2 regions of the Photobacterium kishitanii genome follow, and region 2 is predicted to be linked to the other one. Evidence: predicted binding sites of a transcription regulator. Region 2 holds the regulator's gene; the other holds the start of a gene.
The links. The regulator MetJ, encoded in region 2, represses methionine synthesis genes. The targets are predictions, from matches to a motif close to TTAGACNTNTANANGTCTAA.
Positions count from the first base shown of each region.

Region 1: a site for MetJ is predicted at 7,911-7,930, ahead of metE (5-methyltetrahydropteroyltriglutamate--homocysteine S-methyltransferase). Genes of this name have one in related genera too.

Region 1 is NZ_LN794352.1:1,264,001-1,274,458, reverse strand. It holds gene PPBDW_RS06085 (TehB family protein) at 1-263, shown strand, start outside; gene PPBDW_RS06080 (hypothetical protein) at 406-783, shown strand; gene PPBDW_RS06075 (mechanosensitive ion channel family protein) at 1,019-2,668, shown strand; gene PPBDW_RS06070 (mechanosensitive ion channel family protein) at 2,960-4,663, shown strand; gene PPBDW_RS06065 (META domain-containing protein) at 4,870-5,313, shown strand; gene metE (5-methyltetrahydropteroyltriglutamate--homocysteine S-methyltransferase) at 5,398-7,719, opposite strand; gene metR (HTH-type transcriptional regulator MetR) at 7,997-8,908, shown strand; gene PPBDW_RS06050 (DUF4250 domain-containing protein) at 8,934-9,122, opposite strand; gene PPBDW_RS06045 (hypothetical protein) at 9,279-9,947, opposite strand; gene glpA (anaerobic glycerol-3-phosphate dehydrogenase subunit A) at 10,234-10,458, shown strand, end outside.
Region 2 is NZ_LN794352.1:264,165-274,622, forward strand. It holds gene hslU (HslU--HslV peptidase ATPase subunit) at 1-883, opposite strand, end outside; gene hslV (ATP-dependent protease subunit HslV) at 894-1,421, opposite strand; gene PPBDW_RS01440 (SPOR domain-containing protein) at 1,605-2,204, opposite strand; gene cytR (DNA-binding transcriptional regulator CytR) at 2,373-3,422, opposite strand; gene priA (primosomal protein N') at 3,579-5,780, opposite strand; gene rpmE (50S ribosomal protein L31) at 6,046-6,258, shown strand; gene metJ (met regulon transcriptional regulator MetJ) at 6,379-6,696, opposite strand; gene PPBDW_RS01465 (O-succinylhomoserine (thiol)-lyase) at 7,005-8,171, shown strand; gene PPBDW_RS01470 (bifunctional aspartate kinase/homoserine dehydrogenase II) at 8,171-10,458, shown strand, end outside.

The DNA of each region.
Region 1 (10,458 bases), 1.0 Mb from region 2:
ACCTCCACAATACCCGTGTTGGCGTCTATGGAAAAATATGTGTCTTACAGGGGCAACTAAAATTTTATGGCTTTCGTGATCGTCGTGGAGAAGTTGAACAAGAAATTATTATCAATGCTGGTGATATAGCTATTAGCCCACCGCAATACTGGCATAAGGTTGAATTTTTAACTGAAGAAACACAATTTCAAGTACGCTTTTATGCTCAAAATAATAGTCAAATCGTACGTGAGAATCTCAACGAACGCTCATCAGAGTTATAGCAACACCAATAGCGCATACTCACAATCATTACCTTATAGTTACTAAATTAACTCTATAATGACAGTATTTAAAAGAGTATCAGATAGTCTTGGCCGCATTGACAACTAATCACTGATAATCAGTATTATGGGAGATGTGATAATGCGCTATAAACAACAAATTAGACAAGTTACATCATGGATAGACGTACTTACATCAACCAATATCCCGATAAAATCAGCTGCAGTATTAATTAATAACTCACCGCTTAAAAAGTTATTTGCATATCAACTTAATCACTGCAACATTAAAACATATAAATTAATCAAAGAAGTACCCCCAAAAATATTAATTAATGAAATAATTAACAGTGACTGTAATATCATTATTGCCGATAAATCTAGTTACATCCTGCTGCGACAAATAATTCCCTACCTACGACGCAATGTTGTCATCGTACTTACTCAAGAGTATTGGGTACCTGATTGGGCATGGGCTTTTACTCAATATTATTTTTTATGCCAGCAAGATTTACCATAAAATGATCACGGTCTTAGATACTGCAACAAATTGATAATTAAAAAGATAATTATTATCTAAACCGCTTTAGAAGCATTTGCTCTATTTTAAATTGAATATTTATAGCAGCGGACGCCAATTTAGATATAATCTGCGCACACTTGTCTAATGACAATAAATAGCTCGTTATCAATAGCCATTATAAATACTGATAACTTCATATTTTCTCATATCACCAGCAGGAGTTTATCGCAACATGCGCTTACTGGTATTAATGCTCATTTTCGTTTCTACGCTAAGTTTTGCTAACACAAAACCACAGCCTACAAACCCTCAACAAACAAATGTTGAGTATCAAAAACTTCAAAAACTTAACACTGAATTAAACGTATTAGCAAAAGAAGCGACATCAACAACAGGTTCATCGCTTGACGTTATTCGCTTACAACTACTCAATAAAAACAAAGAATTAAGAAGTACACTAACGGATTTAATTGACGATAAAAAAGCAGACAAAAAACTTTTATTAAAACAAGTTGAACAACAAATAAAATTTGCGGCTGAAGCTGAAAAGTTTTTACAAACCAAAGTTGAACGCGATCAAAAAGATCTTGATAACGCGAAAGACACTGACAAATTAGTGGCTTTAAAGGCGCTATCTGAAAGCCGTGATTTTATCATTCTGGTTCTTAATGAAGAATGGGAAAACTACCAATGGATGGAACGTTTAGGTAAACCTCAGCCTAATGCGATAAAAACACTCAAGAGTAATATTGAGCATCGCCTTGACTTCATGTCAGCATCACTCACTTTTGGTAGCCAAGCACTAGATTTAAACGATAAACAACTAAAGTCAGCAACAGGTGATGAACTAAAAACACTACAAGTCACCCAAGTTTTAGCCCAACGTCAAGTTGATAGTGACACTAAAAATCTAACTGATTTAGTCAAACTTGCAGATAATATGGGACTAGATACCGCTGAATATAAACGTTTACTATTTGAACAAACGGGTAATGTTACAGATGACCTACTAAATAGCAAAGTTATCTGGTCAATCGTTACATCATGGACGACTGAATTTGGATCGTGGTTGTTTGAAAATCTCCCACAGATGATCTTTAAAGTCTTTATCTTTATTTTTATTATCTTTGCCTTCAAAGCATTAAAGAATATTGTCCGTAAAATGGTAACACGAGCCGTATCGACAAAAAACTTGAAGATGTCGATGCTAATGCAAGAATTCTTTATTTCTATGTCGGGTAAGGTTGTGTTTGCAATCGGTATCTTAATCGCGCTCTCACAAGTAGGTTTAAATCTTGCTCCAATTTTAACCGGTTTTGGTGTTGCCGGTATTATTGTTGGTTTCGCACTACAAGACACACTATCTAACTTTGCCTCAGGCATGATGCTATTAATCTATCGTCCATTTGATGTCGGTGATTTAGTAGAAGCAGGCAGTATTACTGGCAAAGTAAGTCATATGAGCTTAGTTAATACGACAATCAAAACATTTAGTAATGAGATAATTATTGTACCTAACAGTAAAATTTGGGGCGATATAATTAAGAACGTTACTCACGAAAAAGTACGTCGTATTGATATGATTTTTGGTATTGGATACAGCGATGATATCGAAAAAACAGAACGAGTATTACACGATATCGTTGACTCTCACCCTTCTGTTTTACGTAGTCCTGAGCCAACAATCAAACTGCACACTTTAAACTCATCATCGGTTGATTTTATTGTGCGCCCTTGGGTTAAGACTGACGATTACTGGGATGTTTACTGGGATATTACTCGTGAAGTTAAAATGCGCTTTGATCGAGAAGGTATCTCTATCCCATTCCCACAACAAGACGTCCATTTACATATGGTTGAGAAAGCTATTGAATCAAAATAAATTCAATTAACAATACAGCCTTTTGAAAATTAATTCCCTTAAAGTCAGTGATTTTGAAAAATATTGCTGACTTTTATTTATCTAATGAAAATTTAACCTACTATTGTCATATTTTAACAAAATCAACCCAAAACAAACGCAGCAAGATCACAATAATCACTCAAACTGATTACTTTTTATAAAATTAACTATACTTTATAGATACAAGAGCTGACTTTGAATATTACTAATTCATATATGGTTAGATCTAAAAATAACTCGTTCTCAGCAAGTGTAAATAAAGGAAAACTCATGCGTTTAATCCTACCTCTCTTATTGATGTCTATTAACTGTTTTGCAGGAAATATAGGCAATAAGGATGATCTCCTTTTAATAACAGAGGAAAAAAATAGTCAATATAATAAAACAAAAAATACAACGTCGATAAGAAAAGAAGTAGAAGAAAGCATTAGTCATCTAAATATATTAAATGAAAGAATAGATGAATTGATGAAAGAGTCGATGACATTAACAGGCTCAAAACTAGATGTTATAGCGCTTCAGTTGATACATAAAAATCAAACACGAAGAAGCTTATTATCCTTTCTTATACAAAAAAACAATAAACCTTATGTAGATGAAACTTTTCTTTTAAATCAAGTTAATCAACAAATAAGCTTTATAGAAAAAGAAGAAAACTTTTATAATAAAAAGATTGAACGTGACTTAATTTCTTTAGATAAAGTAAAATCATCTGAAAAATTTAATGCATTAAAAGTACTCAATGATACACAAGTCAATATTATTAGAACTCTCAATAATGAGCTAATTAATTATCATTGGTTAAAAAAACTCAATCAACCCACATTACAAATAACTGATAAATTCGATAAAGATCTTAATAAACATTTAGAATTCACAAAAACATCACTCATATTAAATCATAAAACAAAAGAAATTAGCGAGCGTCAGTTTAAAAAAGCGACAGCAGATACTAGTAGTGACCTTGAATTACAAGCATTAGTCGCATCAAGAACTGCAGAAATATACACAAACCACCTTAATGAATTGATTTCACTCGCAGAAAAAACAAATATTGATACTACAGAATATAAAAAAATATTATTTGAATATACAGGTGTTTTTACTGACCAGTTACTTGATAAAAAAGTTATTATGTCAATGGCAACATCTTGGTTTAATAATTTAATACATTGGTTTGTTAATAATGGCCCACAATTATTATTTAAAATATTTATTATTTCTTTAATATTGATGCTATTTACTCATTTACGTAAACTTATAAGATTTATTATTAATCATATTGTATCTTCGAAAAATTTTAATATTTCAATGGTCATGCAGAATTTTTTAATTTCTATCTCTGGGAATATAATTTTAACGGTTGGGATTTTATTCTCACTATCCCAACTAGGAATAAATCTCACACCATTATTAACCAGCTTTGGTATTTTAGGTCTTATTATAGGTATTGGGCTGCAAAACATTTTAGCTAATTTTGCATCTGGTGTTATGTTACTAATTTATCGTCCATTTGATATAGGAGATTACGTACAAGCTGGACAAGTTATAGGGACAGTAAATAAAATGAGTCTAGTGAATACAACCATAAAAACGACTACAAATGAAATTATTATTATTCCCAATAATAATGTCTGGAATAATACAATAACCAACATTACTCAGGAAAAAGTTCGTCGTGTTGATCTTCTTTTTCATATTGAGCACTCTAATGACATCAGTAAAACTGAAAATATTCTGTATGAGATTACTAATAAACATAATTCTGTCCTCAAACTACCGGAAGTAAAGGTAAGATTAAATGCATTAACCTTGCACTCTACTGAATTTATTGTCCAAGCATGGGTCAAATCAGAGGATTATTGGGATGTTTATTGGGATATAACAAAAGAAGTGAAAATAAAGTTTGATGCGGAGAATATATCACTTCCATCAATTCCATCCATGCCTATACATAACTCAGCGACAGCTTAAACCAATAGCTGAGTATGAAATAAACAAAAAGTGGCTTCTCATATATTTATTTACAAATAACAATGATTTTTATGTCTATATTTATTGAATTTATACGCATTTTTACTCAATATAAGTAATCCAAAGATAATAGAAAAATTATCATGATTTCTATTCATCTGTTGCTAAGTTTTATTATCTTTAATTTAATGTTAGGAATAACTACAATGAAAAAGCGTCTATTATCAGCACTGGTACTTCCTATGATGTTAGCTGCATGTTCAACTACAGGTATCACCACTCAAACACCACACCAAGTAACAGGCAGTGAGCTTGCTAATGGTAGCTGGTCATTAGTGAAAATTGATAACCAAGATCTTTCTCAACCAGCACCAACACTAGAGTTAGCTACTGATCTTGCTGCAAATGGTCACGCTGGTTGTAACCGTTACTTTGGTCAAGCTGAAGTAAAAGACGGTCAATTCCGTATTGAAAAAATGGGTATGACGATGATGCTATGCCCAGATAATGAAATGAAGATTGAACAAACCTTTTCACAATCTCTTTCTGAGTGGAACAAAGTCAGCATTTCAGGCGATACCATGACAATGACTAACACCAACCATACCTTAACATTTGCACGTGATGTTGCGGCACCTAACGCACAATAATCGTTCATAGATTAACAAATAAAAGCGGCTACATTCTTTCAACGAGAAAGAGAAATATGTAGCCGCTTTTTTATTGATTGCTCATTATGCGGCGATAACCTTATGGTATTTTTCACGCAAAATATTGGCAGCCGTCACCATATTTGTTAATGCTGCTTCAGTTTCTTCCCAATTACGGGTTTTTAAACCACAATCGGGATTAATCCACAAACGTTCAATCGGAATCAGCGCCGCAGCTTTATCAATTAACGTTGTTATTGTGTCAACCTCAGGAATATTAGGTGAATGGATATCATACACACCAGGACCAATTTCATTCGGATAATCAAATGCCTCAAATGCTTTAAGTAATTCCATATCTGAACGTGATGTTTCAATGGTTATTACATCGGCATCTAACGCTGCCACAGACGCTATAATCTGATTAAACTCGCTATAACACATATGAGTATGAATTTGTGTCTGTGGCTCAGCCCCTGCTGCAGAGATCTTAAACGCCTTCACTGCCCAATCGAGATACGCTTGCCACTGACTCTGCTTTAACGGCAATCCTTCTCTTATTGCAGGCTCATCAATTTGAATAATACGAATCCCTGCAGCTTGTAAATCTGTCACTTCATCACGCAAAGCTAACGCAATTTGATTAGCAATATCTTCTCGCGATAAATCTTCACGAGCAAATGTCCACCCCAAGATAGTTACAGGTCCGGTCAGCATCCCTTTAACTAACTTAGTGGTTAATGATTGTGCATAACGGATCCATTCGACAGTCATAGGTTGAGCGCGATAAATATCTGCCACAATGATCGCTGGTTTTACACATCGAGAACCGTAACTTTGCACCCAACCATATTGAGTAACGGCAAACCCTTCTAACTGTTCAGCAAAATACTCCACCATATCATTTCGCTCAGGTTCACCATGTACTAACACATCAAGCCCCAAATTATGCTGACGCGTGATCGCCTCTTGAATGTGCGTTTGTAATGCTTGGTTATAATCAGACTCGGTTATGCGCCCAGCCTTAAAATCACTGCGCTGACTACGAATTGTTGCTGTTTGTGGAAATGAGCCTATGGTCGTTGTTGGCAATAATGGTAATTGCAACACACATTGCTGTTGAATAACACGCTCGGCATAAGGAAGCTCTCGCTCAGCCAATTCGAAAGTGATTGCCGCAGTACGTTGCTGTACTTGCAGATTATTCACTCGCTCACTGCTAAGGCGATCTTTGATGCTGGCACTGTAATCCTCACATTCAGAAATCGCATCCTGATCACCATCAAGAGCCTGTGCTAATAAGGTAACCTCACCACATTTTTGTTTGGCGAATGCTAACCATTGACGGACATCGGCATCAAATTCTGTTTCATGATCTAAATCTATTGGGCTATGCAATAATGAACATGAACTTGCCAACCATAACTTTGCGCCTAATTGTTGCTTAAGTGGCTGTAAGTTAACCAGCCATTCCGCGAGATCTGCCCGCCACACGTTACGTCCGTTAATCACGCCAGCTGATAATACCCAATGCTTAGGTATCGCCTCTGCAACAGCGGCCAATTGCGCTGGTGCTGCCGATAAATCAATATGTAAGCCATCGACATTAAGTTGAGAAATAATCTCTAATTGGTGGCTTATATCATCAAAATAGGTAGTCAGTAATAACTTTGGTCTACCATGCAGAACTTGATAGGCTAATTTAAAACTCGCTTTCCACTCGCTCGGTAATTCAAGTGCTAGCGCAGGCTCATCAATCTGTACCCACTCAACCCCTAATGCGGCTAATTTAGTTAATATTTGCTGATAAGCCGTAAGTAAGCGTGGTAATAATGTCAATCGATCAAACCCTTGCTGTTTCTCTTTACCTAACCATAAATAAGACACAGGCCCTAATAATACCGGCTTAACGTTATGACCCGCTTTTTTTGCCTCTGCTACTTCTTCAAACAATTGTTGCCAGCTGACATTAAAACTGTCTTCTGACGTAAACTCTGGCACGATGTAATGGTAATTAGTATTAAACCATTTAGTCATATCAGCAGCAGCACAAGCACACCCTGTCGGCGCTTTACCACGCGCAACGCTGAACAAGGTATCTAAGTCAGGAAAATCTTGTTGATGACGAGTTGGAATGTGACCAAGCAGCATACTGGTGCCTAATACATGGTCATACCAAGCAAAATCCCCTACTGCAACATAATCAAGTCCAGCGCTAACTTGGTCATTCCAATGGCGATGACGTAATCGCTCCCCAACCTGTTTAAGCTGTGCTTGATCGCTCTCACCACGCCAATAACGTTCTTGAGCAAACTTTAACTCACGCTGACTACCTATTCGTGGATAACCTAAAATATGGGTAACTGTTTTAGTTAAAGTCGTGGTTTTATCTGATAACGCTGTCATTGTCATATTCCTTTAATTCAATATGTTATCAATCATAAAGCCACTAAAAACAATGGCTAAAATGATTCAGGTTGAATAACACAGTGACGGACAACAACACCGACAACAAGATGATTTATCTCATAATGATCATGAATTTATTTCACGTTAAAATCCTAGTCATTCATAAAGTTAATAATTAAAATGGCCGTTTAGCCATCTGGATGTTTACAATTGCAACTTAACTGCGTAGATTAAAAAACAATCAACAGATACATCAGTGAGCCAAGGATGGAATATGATTGAACTGAAACATCTCAAAACATTAACTGTACTAAGAGCTACAGGCTCACTCACCGCAACAGCAAATAATTTGTATTTAACGCAATCCGCGCTGTCTCACCAATTAAAGGATCTTGAACAACGTCTAGGTAGCCCGCTTTTTTTACGTAAAACACGTCCGGTAAGGTTTACAACAGAGGGTAAAGTTCTACTGGATTTAGCTGATCAAGTATTACCAAGAATACAAGCAGCAGAACAAGAACTCGCCAATAGTAAACACCAAACTACGGGTAGATTACAGATGGCGATTGAGTGTCATTCTTGTTTTCAATGGCTAATGCCAGCACTAAAGCAATATCAAGCATTATGGCCAGACGTAACTGTCGACTTTTCATCAGGATTTAGTTTTGATCCAATCCCTGCACTTGCAAAAGGCGAATTAGACCTAGTGATTACAGCAGACATTCAACCACGTCATGAAATTCATTATGAACCATTATTTGATTTTGAAATGTGTTTGATCGTGGCGCCACAATCACTACTAGCGACTAAATCACATATTGTCGCGACCGATCTTATTGATCAAATCCTACTCAGTTATCCCATTCAACGAAATAGACTAGATGTTGTTAAACACTTTCTGCAACCAGCAGGTATTGAACCATTAGCATGGAAACAAGCAGATAATAGTTTAATGTTAATTCAAATGGTTTCTGCGGGGATGGGAGTTGCAGCATTACCTAATTGGGCTGTTGATAATTTCGTCCGTCAAGGATTAATTATCAGCAAGCCACTAGGTAAAGGATTATGGCGACGCCTCTTTGCTGCAGTACGGGCTTCTGAATACAAACATCATTATTTAAATGCTTTTTTTGCAACGGCGAAACAGCAGTGTCAGCAACATTTACAAGGCATTAAAACAGTTTAATGCCTTGCTAGAATTAAATGCGGATTTACTTAAACTGATTATTTAATGGATCGTAATAATAACCTTGCTGAGCCAGTTTTGTGGTCAGTTCAGTTTCACTTAATTCATACCGAGATGCTAACTCTGCCATAGAGTTACACTCTAATCGCAAACGCTCATTAACGATACCAATCACAATATGGGTATCCATACCAAGTAAGTTATTAATTTCCATTATTTCCCCCTTACTATTCAATGATCACAGTCATTAGTGTACGTAACTCATTAAGCATAGACGATATGTTATTAGTTCTCCTGTTAGTAATTTTCAGATATAAAAAAGCCTTTATCTCAAACAAGATAAAGGCTAACTAATATCTAAGCTAATGACTTAAAATAAGGTCAATTGCATTACGGCAGAAAATGTTAGTAACGCTGCAGCCGCTAATAACTGCCATTTATTTACCGTTTTATGTAATAAAATATGCCCTGACCATAGCAACATTGCAACGACTAAACACAATAACGAAATAACAATTTCTACGGTGTAAGGTGCTGTCGCCGCCTCACCCATGAAAATAATTTTCCAGACTAATAATAGTACCGAAACAATCGCACTTATAAAGCCAACAAACGGTAAAATGCGGTGAAAAGCCTGTAACCGAGTTCGTGAAAAAGTTAATAGAACATGGGCAAGTAAACCACCATACAGTGCCATTGCCACTAAGCTCAACAACACTTCAGGCATGTCCATCATCGGCAATAACATGATCCAACAAATCAAACCCAATAAATTAGCACCATAAAGGACTATTAGAGGTCCTGAATCTCGCGTTTTACTGGTTTTCACTTTGACAGTAAAAAACAGCAAACTCAGTAAAGGAAGCACTGCCCAAACTTGGCTAATCGCAGCTAGCAGCCACCCAACAAGCAATACTGGTAGCATCTTATGTACTCGACCTCGTTGACCAGGGCAAATCTCCCCTTTGGTAAGTACTAAAGTCAAAATACATTGCGCACCAAGCAGTGCTGGAATTAAAAATGCGAGATAGCCGATCATAATATGCATCATAAAAAATAAAGGGAGCACAATTATACTCAAGTCACGTCAAGATGCGAATTTGCCCCTCTATATTACAATTAATCACTCTTTAACATGATTAACCGACTTAATATTATCAAGACCATCTCGTTATGAACCAAAATGAACGTCAAAAATGTTCGTTCGCTCATTTATGTGCGTTCGCTCAACAAATATAGTCTAATTTAGTGGCATATTAACCCTACTATAATAGTGGGCGTTAGAAGCGCTAATACTGTAATCAATAACGATAAGCGAAACGAACATGACGACTTGGTTAGAAACAGAGGTTGTGATCATCGGTGGTGGCGCAACAGGTACAGGTATAATGCGTGATTGTGCCCTCCGTGGCATAAAATGCATCTTAATTGAAAAAGACGATTTAGCCTCTGGTACAACTGGTCGTAATCATGGCTTGCTTCATTCTGGTGCTCGTTATGCCGTTACTGATCCAGAATCAGCCAAAGAATGCATTATTGAAAATCGTATT
Region 2 (10,458 bases):
CATGCTTAGTCGAAACCGTACTGCCTTCGACTAATGGTAATAGATCACGTTGTACACCTTCGCGAGAAACGTCAGGACCTGATGATTCGCCACGCTTACAAATCTTATCGATTTCATCAATAAAAACGATGCCGTTATTTTCAACAGCAAAAATAGCTTGTTCTTTAAGTTCTTCTTGATTAACCAGTTTAGCGGCTTCTTCTTCAGTTGCTGCTTTTAACGCATCTTTGATTTTCATTTTGCGTTTTTTACTGGTGTTGCCAGCAAGGTTTTGGAACATACCTTGCAACTGGTTGGTCATTTCTTCCATACCAGGAGGCGCCATGATTTCAACGCCCATTTGTGGTGCTGCAACGTCGATTTCTATTTCTTTATCATCAAGTTTGCCTTCTCGTAATTTCTTACGGAAAGATTGACGGGTGGTTGATTCGGCTGGCGCTTCTTCGTTTTTACCCCAAGCATCACGTGCCGGTGGTAATAGCACATCAAGAATACGCTCTTCTGCTAATTCTTCAGCATGGAAGCGTACTTTTTCAGTGGCTTGTTGATGGGTCATTTTTACTGCCACATCGGTAAGATCGCGAATAATCGTTTCGACTTCCTTACCCACATAACCAACTTCAGTAAATTTGGTGGCTTCAACTTTAATGAATGGCGCATTAGCCAGTTTCGCTAATCGGCGTGCTATTTCAGTTTTACCGACACCGGTAGGACCAATCATCAGAATATTTTTAGGGGTTACTTCTACTCGCAGCTCTTCAGGAAGCTGCATACGACGCCAGCGGTTACGCAGTGCAATCGCAACCGCTCGCTTGGCTTTGTCTTGACCGATGATATGGCGGTCAAGCTCATGAACGATTTCGCGAGGAGTCATATCAGACATTGCAACTTCCTTACTTAGTTTCTAGTTCTTCAATAGTGTGATTGTGGTTGGTAAACACACAAATATCACCGGCAATATTCAGCGCTTTTTCAGCAATTTCACGCGCGCTAAGATCAGTATTTTCTAATAATGCAATGGCTGCGGCTTGGGCGAAGTTGCCGCCAGAACCAATCGCAACTAAATCATGCTCTGGTTGCACCACATCACCATTACCAGTAATGATTAATGAACCCGTTTCATCTGCGACGACTAATAATGCTTCTAGCTTACGTAGAGCACGATCGGTACGCCAATCTTTAGCTAATTCAACCGCAGATTTTAATAAGTGGCCTTGATGCATCTCTAACTTACGTTCAAAACGCTCAAATAAAGTAAAGGCATCAGCGGTGCCGCCAGCAAAACCAGCGAGTACTTTATCGTTATAAAGACGACGAACTTTGCGAGCGTTGCCTTTCATTACGGTATTGCCAAGTGACACTTGACCATCACCAGCAATTACGACTTTGTCGTTACGACGAACAGATACAATAGTTGTCACGTTAAATCCTCTTTGATTTAGCTCCGACGTTAGCCGGCATCGTTAATGGTAATAGATCTGGGGATAGTAATGTGGCTTTTCAAGGTGCGGGGTGACAATTGCTTAGTGTCGAAGGTTAACAATAGCATTGATAAAAAAGGATGCCACTAAGGCATCCTTGATTGTTATCTATCGTGGTTATGATTATTCCCAGAACCAAATTGCACAAGGGCTAATGCCGTGTTGTTGTAATTTATTCTGATCATCCATTGCTAGACGTTTATCTTTATAAGGCCCAAGAACAACTCGGAACCACGTTCCTTTGTCGTTAGTTGAGACTTTTATTTGACTGTTTAAGCCTTGAAACGCAATGGTTGCTCGGCGTTCATCAGCTTGGGCTTGGCTATGGTAAGCACCACATTGTAGTAGATAAGGTTTAGTTGGCTTATCCTCAGCAATAACTTGCTTAGGCGTTAATACTGGCACAATAACCTTTTTATTTTCCAATTCTTGAATATAGCGCCATTTTTCTTCAGGTTTTGGCGGTAAGGCGTTGGTATTGGCTTTCGCTGGTTGCGGCTTTGCAATAATGGCCGCAGGTGTGACTGGTGCTGTTTCAGGAACATCAGTGCCTGAAAGGAAAAATAAACCTGCAATCAGCCCACACACTAATATAACAGCCAAAGCAGCCCACTTGGTTGAAAAACCAGTTGTCGGTGCCTTTTTGCCTTTAGGGTTGGCTTTTGCCTTTATTGGCGCTGGTTTTGTTGAGCGCCCGCGTTTCACATAATCTTTAGTAGCCACAATATCGACAAATTAGTTGGGAAGATAGACAGTACTCTATGTTACAAAGTTGGATTGATCCTGACCAGTTATTATCGCGGTTTCGCTGATAATTAACCCCATATTACGACAAAGATGATCGGTTTTATGATCTCGGTACGGTAACGCGTCAAATATGGGGAGGATCAATTAGCGACTTGGTGGCGCTGCACTTTCACGAATGACTAGTTTCGCATCCAGTAATCGTGAACCTGCCTGAACATCTTTACCTTTGAGTAATTCAAGTAACATTAACATTGCCTGACGACCTATTTCATAACGCGGCTGTGAAACTGTTGTTAACGGTGGATCGCAATATTCTGCAAATTGAATATCATCGAAACCAACAATAGAAATATCATGTGGTACTCGTAAACCAAGCCGTTTAGCTTGTTGCATCGCGCCAATAGCCATTACATCTGAATGACAAAATAATGCCGTTGGTGGTTCTGGTAACGCAAGTAATGCGGTAATAGCGCGCGCGCCTGCTGCAAAGCTGAAATCACCTTTAATGGTGTAGGCTGGATTTAGAGTGATCCCTGCACGACGCAGTGCCTGCTGATAGCCTTGTTGACGGAACTGAGATAGGGCTGCTTTATCTGGGCCTGTGATTTGAGCGATCCGTTTATGACCCATCTGAGTGAGATAATTGACTGCATCAAAAGCGGCGGTGAGATTATCAATATGGACCGTTGGCAATTCAAGTTCTGGTGCATATTCACATGCCATTACTAATGGTGGCAGGTTTTTTTGTTCAGGTTTACTGACGTCAAATGGTAAGTTATTACCTAATAACAACATGCCATCTGCTTGCTTAGTAAACACTAAATTAGCAAATGAGTTTTCTCGGCGTTGTTGTTGGCCGCTGTCACCCAGTAACACTAAATAACCATTTTCCATCGCCGCTTCTTCAATACCACGAATAATTTCAGTGAAATAAGGATCACAGATATCCGGCACAATAGTTACGATAGTTTTCGATTCATTGCGGCGTAGGTTACGTGCAAGTGAGTTTGGTGAATATCCAGCTTCCATTACGGCTTGCTCAACCTTTTTCCTAGTTGATGCCGATACTTTTTCCGGGTTCATTAGCGCGCGTGAAACTGTCGCGGTTGATACCCCGGCTAGCTGGGCAACGTCCTTCATTGTCGCCATAGTGCTTTCCTCTTTGCTATATCTCTCTAGTGTAGAGCTGGTTATCTGTGACAAAAAATATTCAGATATACTTACCAGCTAATCGTAACCGACTGAAAACAGTCAATTCATATTCATATTGTAGAATGGATGCAGAAGCTGAAACTTGCTTCCAATAGCATAAATTACATTCGCTATGTGAACTGCATCGCATTGTCTAGTTTAAGTTAAATCTTGCGGTTCGACATCAATTGACCAGCGAATTTTTTTGGCTAAAGGTAAAAGTTGGATCGCTGGTTTAGCAATAGTAAGCATTTGTTGCAGTTTCTTGCGATTAGGTATTTGTAAAATGAGTTGCCATCGAAACCGTCCTGCACGTCGAGCAAGAGGGGCTGGGTTAGGTCCTAAGACACAACAATCTTGGTCGTAAACTGGACTTGCTTCAAAAATGGCGCGAATTTGTTGTAAAAATTGACATACTAAATCACTGTCATTGGCTTCGGCGCGCAGTAACACTAAGTGAGTAAACGGCGGTAATAATGCTTGGCGACGTTCAGTTAATGCAGCCTGAGAAAAAACACCATAGCCTTTATGTAGCAATGATTGTAGCAGCTGATGCTCAGGATGATGGGTTTGTAATAATACCGCACCGGGTTTACTGGCGCGTCCTGCACGACCTGCTACTTGAATAAATAACTGTGCTAATCGTTCTGAAGCGCGAAAGTCATTGCTGAATAAAGCACTATCAACATCAATGAGTGCAACTAAAGTGACATTTGGAAAGTGATGACCTTTGGCTAGCATTTGGGTGCCGATTAAAATTTGATACTCATTGTTTTTAATCGCTTCTAAATAGTTTTCTAGTGAGCCTTTACGACGAGTGCTATCGCGATCAATACGTACCGTTTTAAATTCAGGAAATAACTCTGCCAGTTGTGCCTCAAGTTGTTCGGTACCGACACCAACCGGTAGCAGTTGGGTTGAGCCACATTGTTGGCATTGGTGCATAATTGGTCGCTGAGTCGCACAGTGGTGGCAGCGTAACTCACCAGATTGTTGATGGAGGGTGTAATAAGCGTCACAACGATTACACTCAGCGATCCAGCCACATTCATGACACATCATTGCTGGTGAAAAGCCACGTCGATTAAGAAACAGCATTACCTGATTACCCGCATTGAGGTGTTTGCGCATTTCAGCTATCAGTGGTGCGGATAAACCTGCGTTTAAATACAAGCCTTTGACATCAATTACCCCATGACGTGCTGCGCTCGCATTACCCGCTCGCTTTGAGAGGGTTAAGTAATGGTATTTACCCGTTTGCGCATTATGTAAGGTTTCAAGTGCTGGCGTCGCTGAGCCTAATATAATGGGAATATTTTCTTTGTTAGCGCGCATTACTGCCAGATCTCGAGCGTGATAACGCAGACTGTCTTGTTGTTTATAAGAGGCATCATGCTCCTCATCAACAATAATAATCCCAAGGTTAGCAAAGGGAGTAAACAGTGCCGAACGAGTACCGATAATGATCCCAGCTTGGTTATCACGTCCAGCAAGCCATGCTGTCATGCGTTCACTATCATTTAAACCAGAGTGCACTGTTTCTAAAGGAACATTAAACCGGCGCTTAAAGCGGTTAATGGTTTGCGGCGTTAAGCCGATCTCAGGTACTAAAATAAGTGCTTGTTTACCCGCGGCTAAAATAGGCTCGAGTAGATTGAGATAAACTTCGGTTTTACCTGAGCCCGTTACACCGTCTAACAGATAACAACCAAAATTGGGGTTGCTGTTAACGGTGGCGATAGCTAATGCTTGTTCTTCATTTAAACGTGGTTTCTGTTCGGTAATAGCAAACTGCGGTTGCCACTGTAGTTGCTTTGGCTGATGTTGTTGTTCGCTGATCCAGCCTTTTTGCATCACGGCTTTTAAAGTAGCACTGCTAACATCATGGCTAAGTAAACTATCATGACTAAGTGGGCCATTGCGCAATAGATTTAGAATTTGAGCTTGTTTAGGCGCGCGTTTTAAACCATTGAGTGGTTGTTCACGACCAGTATCAGTGAGTTGCCAATATTTTAACGTCGCCGCAGAAGCTTCTCGACCTTTACGCAGTAATGCTGGCATCGCATTGGCTAAAGCATCACCTAATGGATATTGATAATAACTGCTGGCCCATTTTAATAGTTCAAATAATGCCGGTTGCCATAATGGCTGATTATCCAATACTTGTTGAATGGGTTTTAATTGTTGAATTGGGAAATCAGAATCATTACCGATAGCAACTACGATCCCCACCAATCGCTGTCGACCAAAAGGTACCAGTACGCGCCCACCAATGACGGGGGTAGTGTTAGGTTTGATTAAATAATCAAAGTTTTTGTCTAATGGGACAGGTAAAGCAACGCGTGCTATTGGGTGGGTCATATGTTATCGCTTTAATTGAGCTTGTACTAAATAGTAACAGATCGAGTGATATTGGATAAGTACTGCAATTTAACGACTATTATTTACTGTTTTAGTTGTAAATAAAAGAACGATAAAAACAATGTCTGAGTTGATCTATGGGGAATGATTGATTACTATACGCCGCCTGATTTGTCGTAAATCTACGACAGACTATTTTATTAACCACGTGTGGTGCCCGGCTTTGGATCGGGAGAGCGACACGGCCTTAACTTGAGGTTTCCCCATGAAACAAGGTATCCACCCAGAATACAAAGCAGTAAACGCACGTTGTTCTTGTGGCAACACTTTCGTATTTAACTCTACTATGAGCAAAGACGTTAACCTTGACGTATGCGATAAGTGTCACCCATTCTACACTGGTAAGCAACGTCAAGTTAGCTCTGGCGGTCGTGTGGACAAATTCAACAAGCGTTTTGGTGCGCTTGGTAGCAAGTAATTACTTGCCAACTGAATTTAAAAAAAAGGGATGCGCAAGCATCCCTTTTTTTATGGCATAAATTTACCAGATCTAAAAAAACCAGCATAAAAGCTGGTTTTTTGCTATCGCATGTACGTATTATTCATTAATGTCTTCGTAGCTTATTCCCATCGCTTCCATCAATGCTTTGGCTTCGGCAGGTAGATCATCGGGGTGATCTTTACGAATATCATCATCAGTCGGTAGCGGTTGGCCCGTGTAAGCGTGCAAGAAAGCTTCACAAAGGAGTTCACTGTTGGTCGCGTGGCGCAGGTTATTGACCTGACGACGGGTACGTTCATCAGTAAGAATTTTGAGAACCTTTAATGGAATAGACACTGTAATTTTTTTTACTTGTTCATTTTTCTTACCGTGTTCTGCATAAGGGCTAATATATTCGCCATTCCACTTTGCCATGTTTTACCTTCTCAGCGATGTTTAATTAATGATGATAACAATGTCGCGATGACGGTTGTTAGTACATAGTCATGATAGGCGGCGATATTACGTGAACATCGTTAGTTTGTCCTCTATCGCGGTATACAACTGTTGCTAGATCACGACTATTTTTTTCAATAACTGAATTTTAGCGGGATTTACTGCTATAAGCAAAGACATATGGACGTCTGGAAGTGTTGACGTCTTGTTTTGATGTGGTTAAGGTTGTGTAGCCACTATTATCTATTTTCAGGGATCAGCCCCTTTTTATAACAAGGAACGTTATCATGAGTGACAAGCAGCTTGCGACAATTGCAGTCCGTACCGGTATTGATGTTGACTCACAATACAATGCTGTAGTGCCCCCAATCTATTTAACTTCGACTTATAGTTTTCCAGCACTCGGCGAGCTACCGCAGTACGATTACTCACGTTCAGGTAACCCAACCCGTAACACATTAGCTGATGCTTTGAGTGACATGGAAGAGGGAGCTGGTGGGGTGGTGACCAGTTGTGGCACTGCGGCAATGAATTTATTAGTGTCTGCGTTGCTCGGCCCCAATGATCTGCTCGTTGCCCCGCATGATTGCTATGGTGGTAGTTATCGGTTATTCAGTACTCGCGCTCACAAAGGGGACTTTAAAGTGCTGTTTATTGATCAATCTGATCCCGATGCATTGGCCGCTGCTTTAGCACAAAAACCGACCTTGTTATGGCTTGAAACACCGTCTAACCCATTGCTACGGGTGATTGATATTAAGGCGATTAGTCAGCAAGCACAGGCTGTTGGCTGCCAAGTCGCGGTTGATAACACTTTTCTATCGCCGTTATTACAGCAACCGCTGTCTCTTGGGGCTGATTTTGTGGTGCATTCAACCACTAAATATATTAATGGCCATTCTGATGTTGTCGGTGGGGTGGTCATTGCCAAGCAGCAAGCCGCTGCTGAAGATCTAAGTTGGTGGGCCAACTGTATTGGCGCGACTGGGGCGCCGTTTGATGCTTATTTAACCCTGCGAGGCCTACGCACTTTAGCGCCTAGAATGCGAATGCATGAAGAAAATGGTGCCGCCGTATTAGCTTATTTGCAGCAACAACCTCTGGTTGGCACTATTTATCATCCGAGTTTACCAACCCATCCCGGACATGAGATTGCTAAGCGCCAGCAGCGTGGTTTTGGCTCAATGATGAGTTTTGAATTTGCCGGTAGCTACCAGCAACTTGAATTATTTGTAAAAACGCTGCAATTATTTTCATTGGCTGAGTCGTTGGGGGGCACGGAAAGTTTAATTGCCCATCCAGCTTCAATGACTCATCGAGCAATGACTGATGAAGCTCAACGCGCAGCGGGAATTTCAACTGCTTTACTGCGCTTATCCGTTGGTCTCGAAGATCCTCGTGATTTAATTGCCGATCTTACTCAAGCGTTCGCCGTTGCAGAGGATCTATGCTGATGAAAAAAGATCTGCGCCAGCTGCATAAGTTTGGAGGTAGTAGCCTTGCCGATTCACAGTGTTATCGGCGAGTGGCTGAGATTTTAGGCGCTTATTCTAAGAATCATGATTTGGTGGTGGTTTCGGCAGCAGGTAAAACTACTAATCAACTGTTATTGTGGCTAGAACAATTGGTTACTGATGGTCGCTTAGCCCATGCCACTTTATTATCAATTCGGACTTTTCAACAGCAGTTAATCACTGAATTATTAGAGCCAGAGCAAGCACAATCATTACAGCAGCAGCTATATGCTGAGTTAGCCTTAATCGCTAAGTGGGGTGAATCACCGCTGACGACTGAGGTTAAAAATGCGGTTTTAGGCCATGGTGAATTATGGTCAGCGCGATTATTAGCAGCGTTACTTAATCAGTATCAATTAGCGGCAGTCGCAATAGATTCGCGGTTATTTTTACGTGCCGATCATGCCATTCAGCCTGAAGTAGATAAGGTTTTATCACAACCATTATTACAGCAGTTATTAGTGCAGTATCCTCAACAACGATTAGTGATTACGGGTTTTATGGCCGCTAATCAATATCAACAAACCGTACTTTTGGGACGTAATGGCTCTGATTACTCTGCCACTATGGTAGGGGCTTTAGCTGCGGTTGAACGGGTGACTATTTGGAGTGATGTTGCAGGCGTATATAGTGCCGATCCGCGTAAAGTGACCAATGCATGTTTGTTACCTTTATTACGGTTAGATGAAGCTAATGAACTTGCTCGTCTTGCTGCACCTGTATTGCATAGTCGTACATTACAACCCGTTGCACAAAGTGCGATTGATTTAACGTTGCGTTGTAGCCATCAGCCAGAATCAGGTTCAACTCGGGTTGAACGTGTATTAGCTTCTGGGCGTGGTGCTAAAATTATTTCATCATTAGATGATGTCTGTTTGATTGAGCTTGGTGTTCCGCAAGGTATGGCGCTGACGTCGATACAGCATGATGTGCAGCAGTTGCTCGATCGGGCGCAATTACAACCCTTGGCTAAAAAGGTCGATCAAGGTAAACGACGGATTATTTTGGCGTATACCCAAGAAGTGGTAAACAGTGTCTTGAGTTTATTACAAGACAGTGGCGTTGCTGCTGAATTGCGTTTACGTGAAGGTTTTTCAATGGTAGCAGCCGTTGGCGCTGGAGTATTGAACAACCCTAATCATTGTCATGGTTTCTATCAGCAATTAAAAGGATTGCCGGTTGAATTTATGACAGAGGCAGAATCCGGTTTAAGTTTAGTGGCGGTATTGCGTGATGTTGAAACTGATAAGCTAGTTAACGCTATTCACCAAGCGCTATTTCAAGCTCAAAAAAGTATTGGGATTGTATTGTGTGGTAAAGGCAATATTGGTAGTCATTGGCTGAGTTTGTTTAGCCGTGAAAAAGCCGCTCTTGAACTGCGACATGGAATGCGTTTTAGTTTAATTGGTATTGTTGGGCAACAGCAGTGCTGGCTCAATAGTCAGGGGATTGAACCTCAAACGGCACTGGAGCAATTTCCACAGCATGCGGTTGATTACCAGCTGCCGCAGCTATTATCTCAACTTGCAGCTGTTGATTATGATGATGTGGTGATGGTGGATGTTACTGCTAGTCATCAGCTGGCGGCGTTATATCCACAAATTGCGTTAAGTGGATTACACCTGATTTCTGCTAATAAAATCGCCGGATCAGCGGCGACGACTGAGTATCAGATGGTCATCGATGCATTTGCCAAGAGTAGCCGTTATTGGTTATATAACGCCACTGTTGGTGCCGGCTTACCAATCAACCATACCGTACGCGATCTCCGTGAAAGTGGGGATTGTATTTTAGCGATATCAGGCATTTTTTCTGGAACGTTATCGTGGTTATTCCAGCAATTTGATGGTAGCCAACCTTTTTCTGAATTGCTAGAACAAGCATGGCAACAAGGGCTAACTGAACCCGACCCTCGCCATGATCTTGATGGCAGTGATGTGATGCGTAAGTTGATTATTTTAGCGCGTGAATCTGGGTTTGAGATTGAGCCACAGCAGGTGCAAGTGGAGTCATTAGTACCATTGAGTTTACAAGCGTTAAGTGTTGATGCGTTTTTTGAACAAGCCACGGAGCTTGATATATTGTTGGCTGAAAAGTTGGCCTGTGCTGTTAGTGAAGATAAAGTATTACGTTATGTGGCGCGGTTAGATCGTCATGGTAAAGCGTATGTAGGATTAGAAGCGCTACCGAGTGAACATGCACTGGCTAATTTATTACCGTGCGATAA